DNA from 4 places in the Streptomyces sp. NPDC059224 genome. Region 1 is predicted to be linked to each of the others. Evidence: riboswitches for the same ligand, from Rfam matches in the RefSeq annotation. Region 1 holds a riboswitch; each other region holds the start of a gene.
The links. Region 1 has a riboswitch for S-adenosylmethionine ahead of ACFXI4_RS25075 (putative leader peptide). Riboswitches for the same ligand answer to the same signal wherever they lie in the genome.
Positions count from the first base shown of each region.

Region 2: it holds a riboswitch for S-adenosylmethionine, as region 1 does, so the genes downstream of both, ACFXI4_RS33460 (amino acid ABC transporter permease) here and ACFXI4_RS25075 (putative leader peptide) in region 1, are expected to answer to the same signal.
Region 3: it holds a riboswitch for S-adenosylmethionine, as region 1 does, so the genes downstream of both, thrC (threonine synthase) here and ACFXI4_RS25075 (putative leader peptide) in region 1, are expected to answer to the same signal.
Region 4: it holds a riboswitch for S-adenosylmethionine, as region 1 does, so the genes downstream of both, ACFXI4_RS11920 (aminotransferase class V-fold PLP-dependent enzyme) here and ACFXI4_RS25075 (putative leader peptide) in region 1, are expected to answer to the same signal.

Region 1 covers NZ_JBHZAN010000022.1:164,832-169,692, forward strand. Annotated here, with positions in the region: gene ACFXI4_RS25065 (ABC transporter permease) at 1-651, opposite strand, end outside; gene ACFXI4_RS25070 (ABC transporter substrate-binding protein) at 655-2,274, opposite strand; gene ACFXI4_RS25075 (putative leader peptide) at 2,508-2,624, opposite strand; SAM riboswitch class IV at 2,660-2,773, opposite strand; gene ACFXI4_RS25080 (DUF427 domain-containing protein) at 3,026-3,841, shown strand; gene ACFXI4_RS25085 (DUF1684 domain-containing protein) at 3,860-4,681, opposite strand.
Region 2 covers NZ_JBHZAN010000035.1:31,040-35,900, reverse strand. Annotated here, with positions in the region: gene ACFXI4_RS33470 (hypothetical protein) at 1-12, opposite strand, end outside; gene ACFXI4_RS33465 (glutathione S-transferase C-terminal domain-containing protein) at 448-1,320, shown strand; SAM riboswitch class IV at 1,398-1,509, shown strand; gene ACFXI4_RS33460 (amino acid ABC transporter permease) at 1,912-2,892, shown strand; gene ACFXI4_RS33455 (amino acid ABC transporter ATP-binding protein) at 2,889-3,683, shown strand; gene ACFXI4_RS33450 (transporter substrate-binding domain-containing protein) at 3,750-4,775, shown strand.
Region 3 covers NZ_JBHZAN010000001.1:330,470-335,330, forward strand. Annotated here, with positions in the region: gene groL (chaperonin GroEL) at 1-425, opposite strand, end outside; gene ACFXI4_RS01505 (cold-shock protein) at 855-1,061, opposite strand; gene ACFXI4_RS01510 (MoaD/ThiS family protein) at 1,529-1,804, opposite strand; gene thrC (threonine synthase) at 1,851-3,155, opposite strand; SAM riboswitch class I at 3,174-3,336, opposite strand; gene ACFXI4_RS01520 (glucosyl-3-phosphoglycerate synthase) at 3,494-4,438, shown strand; gene ACFXI4_RS01525 (trehalose-6-phosphate synthase) at 4,532-4,861, shown strand, end outside.
Region 4 covers NZ_JBHZAN010000009.1:139,537-144,397, forward strand. Annotated here, with positions in the region: gene ACFXI4_RS11910 (rhomboid family intramembrane serine protease) at 3-746, shown strand; gene ACFXI4_RS11915 (Lrp/AsnC family transcriptional regulator) at 743-1,024, shown strand; gene ACFXI4_RS11920 (aminotransferase class V-fold PLP-dependent enzyme) at 1,177-2,553, opposite strand; SAM riboswitch class IV at 2,696-2,812, opposite strand; gene trpD (anthranilate phosphoribosyltransferase) at 2,912-3,976, opposite strand; gene ACFXI4_RS11930 (cytochrome bc complex cytochrome b subunit) at 4,114-4,861, opposite strand, start outside.

The DNA.
Region 1 (4,861 bases):
GCCCTTGGCCCGCGCGGTCTCCACATAGGCCTGGTCCAGCGCGGTCAACAGGCTCTTGGCCAGTACCTGCGCGACCAGCGCGCCGGTCGGGACCGCCAGTGTCAGGGCCGGCAGCACCAGGCCGCGCAGCCCGTCGTCGCCGAACGCCGGGAACCAGCGCAGCCGGAACGAGAACGCCTCGACCAGCAGCAGACCCACCCAGAACGTCGGGACCGACACGCCGAGCGGCGGCAGCGACAGCAGCAGTTGCCGCAGCCACCGCCGCGAGGTGTACGTCGCCACCACCGCGAGGCCGCCGCCGAGCACCACCGCCAGCAGCAGTGCCGCCCCCGTCAGCTGGAGCGTCCGCGGCAGCGCGTCGGCCAGGGTGGAGGTCACCGGGCGGCCGGTGGAGACCGCGTCGCCGAAGTCCCCGCGCACCGCCCGGCCCAGATACTCCGCGTACTGCGCCGGCACGGGCTTGTCGAACCCGTACTCGTGCCGCAGCCTGGCCAGCCGGGCCGGGTCGACCTGCCCGGAGTCCATGCCGGCCCCGGCCATGGCGGAGACCGGGTCACCGGGCAGGAAGTCCAGCACCAGGAACGACACCGTGTAGGCCGCCCACAGCACTCCGACCGCCTGCGTCAGCCGTTTGATCACATAGCGCCGCATCCGCTAGCCGATCCAGGTGTCGTGCAGCTGGACGCGGCTTCCGGAGTCGAACTCCAGGCCGTGCACCTTGTCGGAGACGCCCAGCTGGGTCTGGAGCTCCACCACCGGCACGTTGTACGCGTTCTGCACGATCAGTTTCTGCGCCTGCGACACCAGCTGCCCGCGCTTCGCCGGGTCCGTGGTCGCGGCCTGCGCGGACAGTGCCGTGTCCAGCGAACTGGCGGGCAGGTGGTAGAAGTTGCCCAGCCGGGAGGAGAAGGAGCCGCGCAGGATGTCGGGGTCGGCGCGGGTCACGTTGCCCCACACCACGTCGAAGTCACCCGACTGGAGCGTGGTGGCGAACTGTGTGACCGGGAGCTGTTTGAGCACCACGTCGATCCCGACGGCCTTGAGCTGCTGCTGGACCAGCTCCAGCGCCGGCTGGTTGGTGGCCGCGTTCGGGAACCAGGTGACGGTCAGACTCAGCCTCTTGCCGTCCTTGGTGCGTACGCCGTCGCCGCCGGCCTTCCAGCCAGCCGCGTCCAACAGCGACTTGGCCCTGGCCGTGTCGAAGGCGAGGCCGGTGGACAGGTCCGTGTAGTCGGGCGTGGTGTGCGCCAGGACGCTGGTCGCCGGCCGGGTGCCGGTCGGGAAGACGGTGTCGGCGATCTGCTTCCGGTCGACGGCGGCCAGGATCGCCCGGCGCACCTTCGTGTCCTTGAGCAGGGGCCGCGAGTTGTCGAGTCCCAGGCCGAACACCACACCGGGGTTGGCCCGGCTGCGGAGGACGACCCGGCCGCCCTTGAGCGCCGCCTCGTCGGCCTTGCCGACGCTGCTGATCACGTCCACCTGACCGGACTGGAGACTGCCGGCCCGCACCCCCGCCTCGGGCACGACCTTGTACACCAGCCTGTCCAGGTAGGCCTCGCCCTTCTTCGACCACAGCGCGGACCCCCAGTCGTACCCGGTCCGCCTGGCCAGGGTCACCGACTGGTTCTGCACGTACTGCTTCAGCACGAACGGTCCGGAGCCGATCACGCCGTCACTGCACTTCCGCTGGGGGGACCTCCGCACGCTCGCCGACGACTCGATGCCCAGCGAGTGGGTCGAAGTCGCCTGCAGGAACTGCGCGTTGGGCTGCTCGAAGGTCACCTTGACGGTGAGCGGGTCGACCACGGTGGTGCTCTTGACGCCGCTCAGATAGCCCTCGGCGAGGGTGCCCAGGGCGCCGAGGGCAGGTACCGCGTCGAAGTTGTCCTTGACCACCTGCGCGGTCAGCCTCGAGCCGTCGCTGAAGGTGACACCCGACCGCAGACGGAACGTGAACGTCGTCGCGTCGGCGCTGACGTCCCAGCTCTTGGCGAGCCATGGCACGATCTTGCCGGTCTTCGGGTCCTGGTCGGTCAGGGAGTCCACGATCTGGCGTACCGAGTAGATGGTGTCGTTGCTGCCGGCCTGCTGCGGATCCACGCAGCCGGCGTCGGATCCCACCGCGAAGGTCAGGGTGCCGCCGGACTTCGCCCGGCCGCTTCCGCCGCCCGAGCCGTCGTCGCCCGAACCGCAGGCGGTCAGCAGGACGCTGGTGGTCAGGAGCGCGGCCAGGGGCGCCCATCGGGAAGGTCTGAGAACCGCGAGTGCAGTCACGGAGGGGTTTCTCCTACTCGTGTCACCCCGCACGGGGTGCCGGGCTTCGGGGCGCGAGGCACGGCCGTGCAGGGACGTGCGGCCGGGCGGGATCGGCGCCGGCCGGGGGAGCGCTGTGCAGACGGGCGCGGAAGGAGGGCATGTCGGACGCCACCGGGACCGGTGGCGGAGGGAAGGGCGGCGCGAGAATGCCGTGGCCGGTGACGGAGGTCAGCCGGCGACAGGCAGGCCGGTCAGACCCGACAGAGGCAGCTGGTCGAGCGCTTCAGATCGATGTGGCGCCGGCGCGAGAGCCGGGAGTACGCCGTGGCGTCGGCGGGGGAGGCAGCCGGGTGATCGCTGTGTCGCATACCGGTCCCTCCTCGTCTCCGGCCCCGGTCGCGGAGCCACGCGCTTGCGGGAGTCGTCGATGACCCCGCCGGGCCTTCACCTGGAGCACCCCGCCGCGTGGGAGGGTTGCCGGTCAGCGAGCCAGGGCTTGACGCTGACACTCAATGCCGCCTGTGATCGTACGGAGCGGTTTTGTCGTACGTCAATGGCACCACCGGACGCCCTGGTCGAGAGGACGGGACCTCTCACATGCCGGGAAGAGAGGCGCCGCGCGCTGGAGGTGCCCGCCGGGACCTTCGCCGGCAGGCGGAACGGTGACGCGCCGGCTGGCTCAGACTGCGAACCCGTCCCGCTGTGGGAGCGTGCCAGGGGCGCCACGTCGCCGACGTCACCCTGTGAGCAAGCCGAAGGAGAGCCGGTCATGACCACATTCCCCACCGCGCGGGCCGTGCGGACCACCCCCGAGGGCCTCCTGTGGGAGCCGAGCGAGCGCTGGGTGCGCGGCCGCAAGGGCGAGGTCACGGTCGTCGACAGCCGCCACCCCGTCCTCGTCTGGGAGCCGGGGGTGCCCGTACCGCTGTACGCCTTCCCGCGCACGGAGGTCCGGCAGGATCTGCTCCGCCCCGCGAGGAACCCCCCGACGGGCACGCACACCGGGTCGCGGATCTTCTACGACCTGGACGCCGACGGCGAGCCGGTGGAGAACGCCGCCTGGACCTTCCCGGCCGCCGACCTGGCCGGTCACATCGCCTTCGAGTGGTCCAGCCGCGTCGGACGGGGGCTCGACCACTGGTACGAGGAGGAGGAAGAGATCTTCATCCATCCCCGTGACCCGCACAAGCGGGTGGACGCCATCCCCAGCAGCCGGCACCTGGTGGTCGAGATCGACGGCACGGTCGTCGCGGACACCCGCCGGCCGGTCCTGCTCTTCGAGACCGGCCTGCCCACGCGCTACTACGTCCCGCGTGAGGACGTGCGCCTCGACCTGCTCGAAGCCACCGACCACCACACCGGCTGCCCCTACAAGGGCACGGCCGCGTACTGGTCGTGGCGCGGTGCCGCCGACGTCCCGCCCCACCTGGTCTGGAGCTATCCGGACCCGCTCCCCGCGGTCGGCGCCGTCCAGGGGCTGCTCGCCTTCTACAACGAGGCCGTCGACATCACCCTCGACGGTGAACGGCTGGAGCGCCCCGTCACCCACTTCACCAGGACGCTGACGGAACCGCCGCGCCCCTGACGGCGGCCGCGCCTCCCGTCAGGGCTGTCCACCGCGCTCCACCGGGATCTTCTCGCCCGTCTCGATCGCGACCGGCAGCCGGTTCTCGGCCGGTGGCAGCGGGCAGGTGGCCAGGTCCGTGTAGGCGCAGGGCAGGTTGGCGGCGCGGTTGAAGTCGATCGTCACCCTCCCCTCGGCGTCGGGGGCGGGGACCTTCAGGGAGCGGTTGGCCGCGTACGTGGTCACCCCGGAGGTCTTGTCGGTGAACAGCACCATCAGGGCGCCGGGCGTCCCGCCGTTGAACGCGGTGAGCCGGTGCACGGCGCCGTCCAGTTCGAACTCGACCTGGCCGGGTGAGTCGTACACGTGCTCCAGGCCCTCGACGGCGGCGCCGACGGTCACCGGGCGCGGGGTGCCGAAGGGCAGGAAGCGGCCGGCGAGCACCCAGCGCGGGTCGGGCTCGTAGGCAGGTGTCCCCGTGAACGCCGTCCGCAGCGCGCTGTCCGGGTGGCGTGGGCGCACGATGTCGTGTCCGCCGCGCTTGGCGACCTCGACCACCGCGTCACCCCAGCCGGCGTACACACTGGCGCGTTCGGCGAGGACACCGAAGTCGTGGCGGCCTCGTATGGCCTGCCCGTCGACGGTCAGCTCCTCGCCCTCGTCCAGCTCGACGACCACACCGTGGGCCGTGGCCGACCAGGCGCCGGGCGCGTCGTCGAACCGGGTCGGCTCGTCGCTGAGCCAGTGCAGACCGGTGATCGCGAGGAACCCGTGCGGGCCGGCCAGCACCGCCTCCTTCTGCCGGTGCCACTCCTGCCACTCCTGTACGAAGCTCACCCGGTCGACGTCCTGAACGGTCATGTCGGCTCCCTCTGGCTGCGCATCCTGTTCTCTTCAACAGCCGCGGCCGCGCGCGTTCATCCCGCCGGGAGATGTTTCACGTTCCCGCAATGTGAGGGCTGTGACCGCACGGCAGGCCGCGATGTCGTCGAGCCCGTCGGGGACGAGGTCCGGCGTGACGTTGAAGCCGTCGACCGCGCC
Region 2 (4,861 bases), on a different contig from region 1:
GGGCTGGCTCATCGCATCCGGCTCCTGTCACTCGGCCTGCGTCTCCAGCGGACAGCCCCGGTCGCCCCGGGGCAAGCCGGGGCCGGTGTCCCAGGCGTGGACGCCCCCTTGACGGCACGCGGAGGCCGATCGACACTCCAGGTGGGAATCCTAGTGAAGAGGTAGGGAAAGATGGGCCGGCCGCGCACGCTCACCGGCGCAGAGCGCCGAGAGAGCCGTACGCCCTGCCCCGTCCCGTCGCTCACCCCTCGTCTGCTCACCTCCCGTCTGCACATCGACCTGCAGCGCGTGTGCAGCGCCATCAGCCGCACCGGCTGAGCACCCGCCGCCGGCCCGCAGCAGCCCTGCGGCCGAGCGCCGCCGCCGGCCGTACCCGCCGGGCACCCCCCTCCGACGACCGCTTCCGTCGCGCGGACGTCCGCGCGCCCGCACCCCCCGGGGAGACGCATGTCCATCACTCCGCTCGCCGCCCTCCCGTACGTCCGCACCGGCCCCGCCTTCCGCGGTCGCATCGGCCGGGACGCGCGCAGCGGGCACTACGCCGTGCCGCGCCGCTACCGGCTCCATCTCGCCACCGCCTGTCCCGACGGCCTCCGCATCGCCGTCGGTCACAGCCTCCTCGCCCTCGACGACTGTTGTCCGGTCACCTTCCTGCCCGCCGTCCCGGACTGTCCCGACGGCAGTCACACGGCACTGCGCCCGCTGTACGAGGCGAGCGCCCACCGCTACTCGGGACCGGCCCTCGCGCCGGTCCTCAGCGACGACTGGTCCGGCCGGATCGTCTCCACCCACAGCCGGGACATCCTGCGTGACCTGGACCGCCACTTCGGCGACGGCGTCGTCCGCCTGTACCCCTGCGGTGCGGAGGCCGAGATCGAGGAGGCCGAGCGGCTGTGCGCCGACGACATCGAGCAGGCGGCACAGCATGCCGGCCGGGAGGGCGGAGACCCGCAGGCGCTGGAGGTGCTGCTCGCCGCCCTGGACGGGCTGGAACGCCGGCTGGCCGGTTCCGAGTTCCTCGTCGGCGGACGACTCACGGCCGCGGACGTCGAGTTGTGGGTGACCCTGGTCCAACTCGACACCGTGCACCGCAACCACCTGGACGCCGCCGCCGTGCACGCCATCGCCGGTCATCCGGTCCTGTGGGCCTACGCCCGCCGGCTGGCCGCCCGCCCGGCCTTCGGCGCCCACCTCGACCTCGACGGCATCGCCCGCCGCCACCACGGCCGTTGCCAAGGCCTGGAAGCCGCCGGCGCGGCTGTCCAGATCCTGGACTGGGCCGGCCACGCGGCGGAGGCTCCCGGCGCTCCGCGCAGGTGAGAGGGGCCCGAGCTGTTTCGCCAGTCGGACAGGCGTTGACATTCGTTCGGGCAACTGCCTTACTTGCGGGACAGAACGGTCAAGAGCGTCAGCATCGAGCCCTGGCTTGCTGACCGGCAACCCTCGCATCGCGGTGGGGTGCCCCAGGTGACGACCGGACCGGATGACGACGTTCGGTAAGCGCGAGGCCCCCAGGGGCCGCCACGACAGCGACAGGTGACGGGACATGTACGCAGCTTCCAGGTCGGCCGAAGGCCGCGCCCAGGGCTGCGTACAGCCGTATCCGAGCCCGCTGGTCGCCGACCGCGCCGTCGATCTGCTCCGTGTCAACAGCGCCCTGTGTAGCGCGTGTACCGCACCGGGCCGCGCCCGCTGTCGGATCTGACCAGGCCTTTCCGCCTCACCCGCAGCAGGTCTCGCGCAGCCTCGCGTCCCCGCGTCCTCGACGAAGCACCGGCCGCCCCGGTGCGAAGCCGTCCGCCCCATCCCGTGTCCCGCGCGCCCCCGCGTACCCGTGCCGTGTCCTGACGCGGCGCGGTGCCGCGGCCCCGGCCGTGTGATCCGGGGTGTCCGACTCCGCCGGAGCCCGTCATGAGTGAACCCCCAGGCGCCCTGTCCGTGGCCGAGGCGCCACCATCCACCGACACACCGTCAAAACCTCCGCGGGATCAGCGGGTTCGGCCACTGCGCCGACCCGGACGATGGCTCGCCACCGCCGTCGCCCTGGTACTCGTCGCGCAGTTCGCCCACGGACTGGCCACCAACCCCTTCTACCAGTGGGACCGCTTCCGTTACTGGTTCCTGCGCCCCACCGTCCTCGACGGGCTCGTCGTCACCCTCGAAGTCGCCGCGCTCAGCGCCGTACTGGGCCTGCTCGGCGGGGTCGTGCTGGCGCTGGCCCGGCTCTCCGGCAGCCCCGTGCTGCGGGCGGTGAGCTGGACCTACACCTGGCTGTTCCGCTCGGTGCCGCTGATCGTCCTGCTGATCTTCCTCTACAACTTCTCCGCCCTCTACCAGACGCTGAGCCTGGGCGTTCCCTTCGGCCCTTCCTTCGTCTCCTTCGACGAGTCCGAGCTCGCCACCGACATGGCCATCGCCGTGATCGGCCTCAGCCTCAACGAGGCCGCCTACGCGGCCGAGGTGGTGCGCGGCGGCATCCTCTCCGTAGACCAGGGCCAGCACGAGGCGGCCGCCGCCCTCGGCCTGCCCAAGGGCTACCAGTTCACCCGGATCGTCTTCCCGCAGGCCCTGCGCTCCATCGTGCCGAACTACGTCAACCAGCTCATCGGCCTGATCAAGAGCACGTCCCTGGTGTTCTACGTCTCGCTGCTCGACCTCTTCGGCTCGGTGCAGTCCATGGGCAGCACCTACCCCGGCGACATCGTGCCGCTGCTGCTCGTCGCCACCGTCTGGTACCTGATCCTGACCAGCGCCGTCTCCGTCGTCCAGTACTACGTCGAGCGGTACTTCGCCCGCGGCGCCACCCGCACCCTGCCGCCGACCCCCCTGCACAGACTCCGCACCGGCCTGGCCGGCCTGCGGGAACGGATACGCCGGGAGGCCGCCGTATGACCACCGCACCGGACACGGCACCGGAGACCGCCCCGGCCGCCCTGGAGATCCACGACGTCCACAAGTCGTACGGCGCCCACCGCGTCCTCGACGGCATCGACCTGACCGTCCGCCCCGGCGAGGTCACCGTCGTCCTCGGTCCGTCCGGCTCCGGCAAGTCCACGCTGCTGCGCGTCGTCAACCACCTGGAGAAGCCCGAGACCGGCTACGTCAGCGTCGGCGGCGAGCTGATCGGGGTCAAGCGCCACGGCGACGGTCTCAAGGAGCTGAGCGAACGCGCCATCCTGGCCCAGCGCAGCCGGATCGGCTTCGTCTTCCAGAACTTCAACCTGTTCCCGCACCTGACGGTCCTCGACAACGTCGCGGCCGCTCCCGTCGCCACCGGGAAGCTGACCAGGCCGCAGGCCCAGCAGCTGGCCAAGGAACTCCTCGAACGGGTCGGCCTCGGCGAGCGCGTCGGCGCCTATCCCCGCCAGCTGTCGGGCGGCCAGCAGCAGCGCGTCGCCATCGCCCGCGCCCTCGCGCTGCGCCCCGGGATCATCCTCTTCGACGAACCGACCTCGGCGCTCGACCCCGAACTCGTCGGCGAAGTCCTCTCCGTCATCAAGGATCTGGCCTCCGGCGGCACCACCCTCGTGATCGTCACCCACGAGATCGGCTTCGCCCGCGAGGTCGCCGACCGGATCGTCTTCATCGACGGCGGAAAGATCGTCGAACAGGGCCCACCCGCCGAGGTCCTCGACCGTCCGCGGCACGAACGGACCCGGGACTTCCTGCGCAAGGTCCTCTGAACCAGCCCCTTTCCGCCTTCGCTTCACCTCTCGACTCTCCCTCCGGCCCGAACACGAAGGACAGCCATGCCCACGCTCCTCTCCCGACGCAGCCTGATCCGCGGCCTCACCACGGCGACCGCCGTCGCGACCCTCGCCACCGGGCTCGCCGCCTGCGGGGGCGACAGCGACGCGGCCACCACGACCGGCAGCGCCAAGAGCGGCGAGGTCGTCATCGGGCAGGTCTCCAACGGCGCCGCCCAGCAGACCACCGTCAAGGTCTCCGAGGTCAAGTCCATCAGCGCCGAACTGCCCGCCGCCGTCCGCAAGAGCGGCAGGCTCGTCATCGGCGAGGGCGCCCTGCCCGCCGGATTCCCGCCGCTCGCCTACGTGGGCGGCGACCAGAAGACCCTCACCGGTTCCGAACCCGACCTGGGCCGCCTGGTGGCCGCGGTGTTCGGCCTCACCCCCGAGGTGAAGAACTTCACCTGGGAGAACATGTTCGTCGGCATCGACAGCGGCAAGGTCGACGTGGCCCTCTCCAACATCACCGACACCGAGGAGCGGAAGAAGAAGTACGAGTTCGCCTCCTACCGCCAGGACAACCTCGCCTTCACCGTCCCGAAGAAGAGCACCTGGAACTTCGCCGGGAACTACCAGAACCTCGCCGGCAAGACCGTCTCCGTCAGTGCCGGAACCAACCAGGAGAAGATCCTCCTGGAGTGGAAGGCCAAGCTGGCCAAGGAGGGCAAGAATCTGACGGTCAAGTACTACCAGGACAGCAACAGCGTCTACCTGGCCCTCGCCGGCGGCAAGATCGACGCCTACCTCGGGCCCAACCCCGGCATCGCGTACCACAACAGGCAGACCGCGAACACGCCCGACGCCACCCGCACCGCGGGTACCTACTCCGGCGCGGGCGCCGGCCTCCAGGGCCTGATCGCCGCCACCGCGAAGAAGGACAGCGGCCTCGCCGAGCCGCTCGCCGACGCCGTCAACTACCTGATCGACAACGGTCAGTACGCCCAGTGGCTCAAGGCCTACAACCTCTCCGACGAAGCCGTCGCCAAGTCCGAGGTCAACCCGCCCGGACTGCCCCTCGACAACTCCTGATCCACCGTCAAGAGGTCATCCGGCGAGCAGAGAAGGGACCCCGCCCCGTGATACTCCAGACCGGCTCCCACGGCGGCGTGGCCCCG
Region 3 (4,861 bases), on a different contig from region 1:
TGCTCCTTGGTCTCGACGTCCTTCGCCTGCTCCAGGAGGGCACCGGAGACGGCCTCGACGGCCTTCTCGATACCGCGCTTCAGAGCCATCGGGTTGGCACCGGCCGCGACGTTGCGCAGGCCTTCCTTGACCAGGGCCTGGGCGAGAACGGTCGCGGTGGTCGTACCGTCACCGGCGACGTCGTCCGTCTTCTTGGCGACTTCCTTGACCAGCTCGGCGCCGATCTTCTCGTACGGGTCCTCCAGCTCGATCTCCTTGGCGATGGACACACCATCGTTGGTGATCGTGGGGGCGCCCCACTTCTTCTCAAGGACGACGTTGCGGCCCTTGGGGCCGAGGGTGACCTTGACGGCGTCGGCGAGCTGGTTCATACCGCGCTCAAGGCCGCGCCGCGCCTCCTCGTCGAACGCGATGATCTTGGCCATGTGAAGTGGTCCCTCCAGGACTGGGGGTGAGTCTTCGGACCGCGCCCGCGCCCGCGACGGACGGCTCGCCGACCCGTGGGTTCCTTGCCCCACCCGGCCTGCGGGCCTCACCGACCCGGTCCATTTTTGTCACTCTCACCTTCAGAGTGCTAACGCCAATGATTAGCACTCGCCCATCGAGAGTGCAAGGCGCGCTCGCGAAGCGAGTGCTCGTCGAGGGGTGGCGGCCGGGTGACGGGCGGACGCAAGCGCCTCCCGGAGACCGGGGCCCGCGCCACGGCACCGGGCCGGGCCGCGCCGGGCCGCACGGCGGGCGCGCCAGGGCCAACTCGTCCCGGGCATGCCAAAGGGCTCGTAACCCATGACTCCCCATGGGATACGAGCCCTCTGACAAAGAGAGAAGAACGACGCTGTCAGTCGGCGCGTGCTTCAGCTGGTCGCGAGCCGGACCATGTCCGCCTGCGGCCCCTTCTGGCCCTGCGAGATCTCGAAATCGACCCGCTGACCTTCCTCCAGGGTGCGGTAGCCGTCCATCTGAATCGCGCTGTAGTGGACGAAAACATCCGCACCACCGTCGACCGCGATGAAGCCGTACCCCTTCTCCGCGTTGAACCACTTGACGGTGCCCTGAGCCATGCCTAACTCCCCTATTACTGGCCCTTGCACAGATCCACACTTCGCGGATCCGGGTCAGACCTCACCCCCCAACGGTTGGGGGCGTGCGCCGGAACGCGTCGACCGCGGCTGAATGTATCTGTCCAACTGCCGTCTGCAACAGGTCAATCGGACGAGAATTCTGGACGGGAAGGGTCCGGAATGTAGCAAGAATTCGGCCGAATTCAGGGCAAGTCGGGCCCTATAAAAGCCGCAAAAGCCGCGTACAACCCGCGCACTTTGGCTACTTCTTGGCGGGTCGGCGGTATCGAATACGGGGCTTCCGACCTGGAGATCGGGACCGCGTTCCCCAACTGTACCGCGCTCAACCACACAGAATTGCCCCCTCCGCTTCTCTCACGGAGGGGGCAATCCGATGAACACTCGGTGATCGGCATTACCGAAGGTAATGTTCGGTCATCCGATCAGCCTGTCAGCAGGACGGCAGGTCAGCCGCCGGCCACGGCCGGGATGATGGAGACGCCGGCGCCGTCCGGGGTGGCCGTCTCCAGGCCCTGCTCGAACCGCACGTCGTCGTCGTTGACGTACACATTCACGAACCGGCGCAGCTTGCCCTCGTCGTCGAGAACGCGGGCCGCGATCCCGGTGTGGTTCTTCTCCAGGTCGGAGATGACTTCGCCGAGGGTGACCCCTTCGGCACTGACTTCGGCCTGCCCACCGGTGTAGGTGCGCAGGATGGTGGGGATGCGAACGGTGACGCTCACGTTGAAACCTCCGGTTGGGGCGACGCCCGGTTTTTTTACGGCTGACTCAGGCGAGCCCGGCCTCACGGAACGAATCGAGTGTCGGCCGGATGGTCGCCGTGAGCCCGGTCCCCGCCACGGCGTCCAGCGTCTTCAGCCCATCACCCGTGTTGAGTACAACGACCGACTTCGCCGGATCGATCAGCCCGTTCTCGATGAGCTTCCTGGTGACTCCGACCGTCACACCGCCGGCGGTCTCCGCGAAGATTCCCTCGGTCCGCGCGAGCAGCTTGATCGCGTCGACGATCTCTTCGTCGGTGACGTCCTCCACCGCGCCGCCGGTGCGGCGCGCGATGTCGAGGACGTACGGACCGTCGGCGGGGTTGCCGATGGCGAGGGACTTGGCGATCGTGTTCGGCTTCTGCGGCCGGACCACGTCGTGGCCCGCCTTGTAGGCCACCGACACCGGCGAGCACCCCTCGGCCTGCGCGCCGAAGATCTTGTACGGCCTGTCCTCCACGAGCCCGAGCCCGATCAGCTCCTGCAGACCCTTGTCGATCTTCGTGAGCTGCGAGCCGGAGGCGATCGGAATGACCAGCTGGTCCGGGATCCGCCAGCCGAGCTGCTCGCAGATCTCGTACGCCAGGGTCTTGGACCCCTCCGCGTAGTACGGCCGCAGGTTGACGTTGACGAAGCCCCAGCCCTCGCCGGCCGAGTCGCCGATCAGTTCGGAGCAGAAACGGTTCACGTCGTCGTAGTTGCCCTCGATGCCGACGAGTTCGCCGCCGTAGACCGCGGCCATGACGATCTTGCCCTGCTCCAGGTCGTGCGGGATGAACACGCAGGAGCGGAAGCCGGCCCGGGCGGCGGCGGCACCGACCGCGCCGGCCAGGTTGCCGGTGGAGGAGCAGGAGAGCGTGGTGTAGCCGAAGGCGCGCGCGGCCTCGACGGCCTGGGCGACGACCCGGTCCTTGAAGGAGTGCGTCGGGTTGCCGGAGTCGTCCTTGACGTACAGGCCGCCGGTGACGCCCAGTTCCTTCGCCAGGTTGTCGGCCTGGACGAGCTTGGTCCAGCCCGGATTGATGTTCGGCTTGGTGGCCACGTCGGCGGGGACGGGCAGCAGCGGCGCGTAGCGCCAGATGTTGGCGGGACCCGCTTCGATCCGCTTCCGCAGTTCCTCGGTGTCGTAGGCCGAGAAGTCGTAGGCGATCTCGAGCGGGCCGAAACACTCCTCGCAGGCGAACACCGGGCCGAGCGGCACGCGGTGGCCGCATTCGCGGCAGCTCAGCGCAGCGGCGGGACCGAGGTCGACGGGCGCGGAACCAGAAGCGGCGGTGGAGTCGGTGGTGGGTGCAACAGTCTGCGCAGCCATGTGAGGCGAGGCCCTTTCTCCTCATCTTCCTCACGACGCATCTCGCCGTGAGACGGATTTGGCACCTTCCCTAGCCGGGAGCCCCGCGGGTGATCGACAGTGAGCGGCGATCCACGAGTAACCGACTGGAGGGTTGCCGGGGCTTCATCGGGCCGTATCCCTCTGCCCCTCTGGATGAGCGGTATGCAGTTGTCAACGTCGGGTGACCCCAGGACATGCGATGGTCACCGGCGTTGTTCAAGACTGTAACCGAAGGCCAGGACAGTTGAGAGAGCCGTCCGAACCGCGAGATGGATCACACCTCGCAGTGTGATCGTGACAGTGAGGAGCCGCTGACTGTGCTGGAAGAAGTCGAGCGCTGGCTGGCCACCCGCTCCTGGTCCGTGAACGACCGTCCGCTGCACCGGATACTCGCCGCCAAGCAGCGCAGCGGGCAGTCCGTCTCCGTCGTGCTGCCGGCGCTCAACGAGGAGGAGACCGTCGGCGACATCGTCGCGATCATCCGCCACGACCTGATGCGGCAGACGCCGCTCGTCGACGAGATCGTGGTCGTCGACTCCGGTTCCTCCGACCGGACGGCGGCGGTGGCCGCGGCGGCCGGCGCCCGGGTCGAGCACCGCGACACGATCCTGCCGCGCATCCCCGCCGTCCCCGGCAAGGGCGAGGTGCTCTGGCGCTCCCTCCTGGTCACCACCGGGGACATCGTCTGCTTCGTCGACGCCGACCTGCGCGAGTTCTCCTCCGACTTCGTCACCGGGATCGTCGGCCCGCTGCTGACCGACCCGGACGTGGACCTGGTCAAGGCGATGTACGACCGCCCGCTCGCCGGTTCGGCCGGGCAGGGCGGCCGGGTCACCGAGCTGATGGCCCGTCCGCTGCTGAACATGCACTGGCCGCAGCTGGCCGGATTCGTCCAGCCGCTCGGCGGCGAGTACGCGGCCCGCCGCTCGCTCCTCGAGCAGCTCCCCTTCCCGGTCGGCTACGGCGTGGAGCTCGGCATGCTGGTCGACGCCCTGCACCTGGTCGGCCTGGACGCCCTCGCCCAGGTCGACGTGGGGGTGCGCAAACACCGTCACCAGGACGGCCAGGCGCTCGGCCGGATGTCCGCCGCGATCTACCGCACCGCCCAGCTGCGGCTGGCCCGCGGCCACCTGATCCGGCCCGCCCTGACCCAGTTCGAACGGGGCGAGGACGGCTTCGAACCGCGCACCTACTCGGTGGACACCGAGGAACGGCCGCCGATGGCGGAGATCACCGAGTACGCGGAGCGCCGGGTGGCCTGACCGTGGCCTGACTTGACCGTACGGCCGTATACGGTGGCGCGTCGGGCGCAGCCGTACGTTTGAGCGTTTCCGAGCCGGGCTAGGTTGTGGCGTATGGCTTTCACCAGCGGTGCTGAGGTGCTGGTCGCGTCCAACCGCGGCCCGGTTTCGTACGAGGTGCGCCCCGACGACGCGGACGGCGCGCTGCACGCCAAGCGGGGCGGCGGCGGGCTGGTCTCGGGTCTGTCGGCGATCGGGCCGGACGCGAACGCGGTGTGGGTGTGCGCGGCACTGAGCGACGGTGACCGGGAGGCGGTACGGCGGGCCGAGGGCGGCCGGCTGCCGGCCGGGGACACCGGCGGGCAGCAGGTCCGGATGCTCGACATCGCGCCGGACGTGTTCTCGGACGCCTACAACGGCATCGCGAACTCGGTGCTCTGGTTC
Region 4 (4,861 bases), on a different contig from region 1:
CCATGATCGGCAACTGGAACCCGACCGCCGTGCGGACCCTGCGGAGCCTGAGGGGGACGTCGGCCCCCATGACGTACACCCTGATCGCCGTGTGCTGCCTGATCTTCCTGGTCGGCCCGGCGTCCGGCTTCAACCCGTCCTACGGCACCGGGGACGCCCTGGCGGCCGCCCAGCGCGCGTACTTCCGGCGCTGGGGGGTGGTCCCCGCCGACCTGTTCGACGGCCCGGTGCGGGAGGTGCTGACCCCGGCCACGGCACTGTTCATCCACGGCAGCTGGGTGCACCTCCTCGGCAACATGCTCTTCCTCTTCGTCTTCGGGGCGATGACCGAGGAGCGAATGGGGCGCGCGGAGTTCACCCTCTTCTACATCGGCTGCGGCTATCTCGCACTGCTCGGCTACGCGGCCGCCAACGCCACGTCCCAGCAGTCGCTGGTGGGGGCGTCCGGGGCGATCTCGGCGGTCCTCGGAGCGTTCCTGTACCTGTTCCCCAACGCCCGCGTGACCAGTCTCCTGCCGTTCCTCTTCTTCCTTCCGCTCCGGTTCCCGGCCTGGGTGGTGCTCCCCTTCTGGGCGGCCCTGCAGTGGCTCGCCCTGAACCAGGCGACCGACGGCCCCGGCGTCGCCTACCTCGCCCACCTGGTCGGCTTCGGGCTCGGCCTCGGCTACGCGTGGGCGCGGTACGGCCGTGGGACTAAAGTGAAGGCCGCCCCAGCTCCGGCTCCCGAGGGAGAGAACCAGCCGTGATCACCGCGATCGTCCTCATCAAGACCAGCGTGGACCGGATCCCCGAGATCGCGGAACAGATCGCCGCGCTGGACAGCGTCAGCGAGGTCTTCTCCGTCACCGGTACGTACGACCTGATCGCCATGGTCCGGGTGCGCGAGCACGAGGACCTGGCCGAGGTGATCCCGGGCCGGATCAGCAAGATCCAGGGCGTGGAGGGCACGGACACGCACGTCGCGTTCCGCACGTACTCCCAGCACGACCTGGAGGCGGCGTTCGCGATCGGCCTGGACAGCTAGCGAAGGCCGCTCACTGGAGCGCCCCGTCGGGGGCGCGGGGAACTGCGCGGCCGGCCCCCACCGGCCCGCACCATGGCCTCCTGCGGGTGCGCCGCGGCTGGGCGGGCGGTTCTCCGCACCCCTGGGCCGGCCGCCCCTTGCGCCGGCCGGGATCAGACCGCCGGGACGCAGCGGCCACCCTCCGTGCGGTACGACCACTTCGCACCGTCGGTCACCAGTTCCCGGACCGCCGCCACGAAGCGCTCCACGTGCTCGTCCGGCGTTCCCGCCCCGAAGCTCACCCGGATGGCGTTCAGGGACTTCTCGCCCGGTGCCGCCTCCGGCGCCCCGCACTCGCCCTGGGTCTGCGGGTCGGAGCCCAGCAGGGTCCTGACCAGCGGGTGGGCGCAGAAGAGGCCGTCGCGGACGCCGATGCCGTACTCGGCGGAGAGGGCCGCGGCGAAGTGGGAGCTGTTCCAGCCCTCGACGACGAAGGAGAGCACGCCCACCCGCGGGGCGTCGTCGCCGAACAGGGAGAGCACACGGACCTCGGGGACCTCGGCGAGGCCCGCGCGGACCTTGGCGATCAGGTGCCGTTCGCGGGCGACCAGATTCTCGAAGCCCGCCTCGGTCAGCGCCTTGCAGGCCGCGGCGATCGAGTAGGCCCCGATGACGTTCGGGGAGCCCGCCTCGTGGCGCGCGGCGCTGTCGTGCCACTCCACGGCCACTCCCCCGTCCTCGCGCCGGGTGACCTTGCGGCTGGCGCCGCCGCCCGCGAGGTACGGCTCGGCCGCCCGCAGCCAGTCGGCACGGCCGGCCAGGACGCCGGAGCCGAAGGGGGCGTACAGCTTGTGGCCGGAGAAGGCGATCCAGTCGACGTCCAGCTCCCGGACGCTCACCGGGTGGTGCGGGGCCAGCTGGGCGGCGTCCAGGACGATCCGGGCGCCCTGCGCGTGTGCGACGGCGGCCAGCTCGCGCACCGGCCACAGCTCGCCGGTGACGTTGGAGGCGCCGGTGACGCAGACCAGGGCCGGGCCGCGGCCCCCGTCGGCGGCCTCCGGACGGGAGGCGAGAGCCTTCTCCAGGGTCTCGACGGCCTGGCGCGGGGTGCGCGGGGCGTCGAGGTAGCTGACCCGGGCGTCCTGCCAGGGCAGCAGGCTCGCGTGGTGCTCGGTCTCGAAGACGAAGACCTGGCAGCCGGCGGGGAGGGCGCGGGCCAGAAGGTTCAGGGAGTCCGTGGTCGAGCGGGTGAAGACCAGCTGGTCGTCGGGGCGGCAGCCGAGGAACTCGGCGACGGTCCGGCGGGCGTTCTCGAAGAGGTCCGTGGAGAGCTGGGAGAGGTAGCCGGCGCCGCGGTGGACGCTGCCGTAGTAGGGCGCGTACGCCGCCACGTCGTCCCAGACCCGCTGGAGCGCGGGAGCGCTGGCCGCGTAGTCGAGGGCGGCGTAGCCGACCTCGCCACCGGTGACGAGCGGGACGGTGACATCCCGCCCCAGAACGGGCAGAGGGGCACAGACCGACTGGGCGGAGACAGCGGTGGAGACGGACATGGCGAACTCCCGTGAGAGGAAAGAAGAAAGTGAAGAAGGGTGCGCGGAAGGGGGGCTCGACGCCCTAGCGCATTCGCTTGCTCACGGGAGACTCCCTCGATGACCAGGATCCCTGGATCGTGCTCATGAACAGAGCGTGAGGGATCCGCGCTTGCCGCAGACCTCGCTGCCTACGGCCTGGTCTTCACCCGGGGCACCCCGCCACGGACGGAGGGTTGCCGGACAGTCGGCCGGGGCCTCATGACTGTCACTCATGACCTGTGGGGAAACGTAGATGAGGTGATCGTCGGCGCGCAACCTGTGTCCGGATGACGGACGGGCCGGAGCGCCGGCGCCACCTTCTCCTTCCGCCGGGCGCCTACCGGTTGGTCGCCGCCGCCCAGCGCTCCAGCACCCGTTTGGCCGCGCCCGAGTCGATCGACTCCGCCGCCTCGTCCATGCCGGCGCGGATCTGCTCGGCGAGTGTCCCGGTGCCCGGGTCCAGGGCGACCAGTGCCGCCGCCGAGTTGAGCAGGACCGCGTCCCGCACCGGGCCCCGCTCGCCGTCGAGGAGCCTGCGCGCGACCTCCGCGTTGTACGACGGGTCGCCGCCGCGCAACGCCTCCACCGGGACCAGCTCGATGCCGACGTCCCTCGGGTCGAAGGTCTCCTCGGTGACCTTCCCGTCGCGGACGATCCAGACGTGGGACGTGGCGGTGGTGGTCAGTTCGTCGAGGCCGTCGTCGCCGCGGAAGACCAGGGAGGAGTTGCCGCGCTCGGCGAAGACGCCCGCGACGACCGGTGCCATGCGCGGGTCCGCGACACCGACCGCCTGGGACCGCACCTGCGCGGGGTTGGTCAGCGGGCCGAGGATGTTGAACACCGTGCGGATGCCCAGCTGGCCGCGGGCGGCGCCTGCGTGGCGCAGCGCCGGGTGGAACTTGACGGCGAAGCAGAAGGTGATGCCGGCCTCCTCGGCGACCTCGGCGACGCGTCGCGGGGTCAGGTCGAGGTTGACGCCGAGCTTCTCCAGCACGTCCGAGGCGCCGGACGCGGAGGACGCGGCCCGGTTGCCGTGCTTGACGACCTTCGCCCCGGTGCCGGCCACCACCAGCGCCGACATCGTCGAGATGTTCACCGTCTTGGCGCCGTCGCCGCCGGTGCCGACGATGTCGACCGTGCGGCCCGGCACCTCGATGACATTGGCGTGCGCGTACATCGTGCGGACCAGGCCGTTGATCTCGTCGACCGTCTCGCCCTTCGCCCGCAGGGCGACGACGAAGCCGGCGATCTGGGCGTCGGTCGCCTGGCCGCGCATGATCTGGTCCATCGCCCAGGCCGTCGCGTCCGCGCTCTGGTCCTGGCCGTACAGCAGCGCGTTCAGCACCCCGGGCCAGGAACGGCCCGCCGCGGTGTCGCCTCCAGCGGGGGTCACAGCGCTCATAAAGCCGCTCCTGATCGTCGTACGGGCAACAGAGGTCCGGTCCTCAGGGCTACCCTATCCAGCTCCGGGCACGGCGAAGGGCCCCCGTCCGTACCCCGGACGGGGGCCCTTCGGCCGTCGTGTGGCGACGCGGTCGATCAGTGGTGGCCGTGGCCGCTCGTGATCTCCTTGTACTCGTCGACGGTGGGCTTCGGGATCTGGTTGTCCTCGCCGTAGTAGGCGTTGCTCAGCTTGGCGCGGAGCTTCTCGGACCCCTTGATCTTGCGCTCGACACCGTTCTCGTCGACCCCCGCGCCGACCTGGGCCGGCTCGTACTGGTGGTGGGCCGTGAGGGTGTGCAGCTGCTCCTGGCTGAGCGGCTCGTGCACCTCGATGAACTCACCGTGCGGCAGCCGCTTGATGATGCCGGTCTCGCGACCGTGCAGCACCTTCTCGCGGTCCCGGCGCTGCAGGCCGAGACAGATCCGCTTGGTGACGAGGAACGCGATCACGGGTCCGGCGAAGAAGAAGATCCGGACGAACCAGGTCACGTCGTTGATCGACAGGTGGAAGTGGGTGGCGATGAGGTCGTTGCCACCACCGACCAGACCGATCATGTACACGGTCACCCAGGCGACACCGAACCCGGTACGGGTCGGGGCGTTGCGCGGGCGGTCCAGGATGTGGTGCTCGCTCTTGTCCCCGGTGACCCAGGACTCGATGAACGGGTAGAGCGCGATCACGCCCAGCACCAGGCCGAACAGGACCAGCGGGATGAACACGCCCAGGACCAGGGTGTGACCCCAGAAGTTGATCTCCCAGCCGGGCATGTAGCGGATCAGGCCCTCGGCGAAGCCCATGTACCAGTCGGGCTGGGCGCCGGTGGACACCTGGTCCGGACGGTAG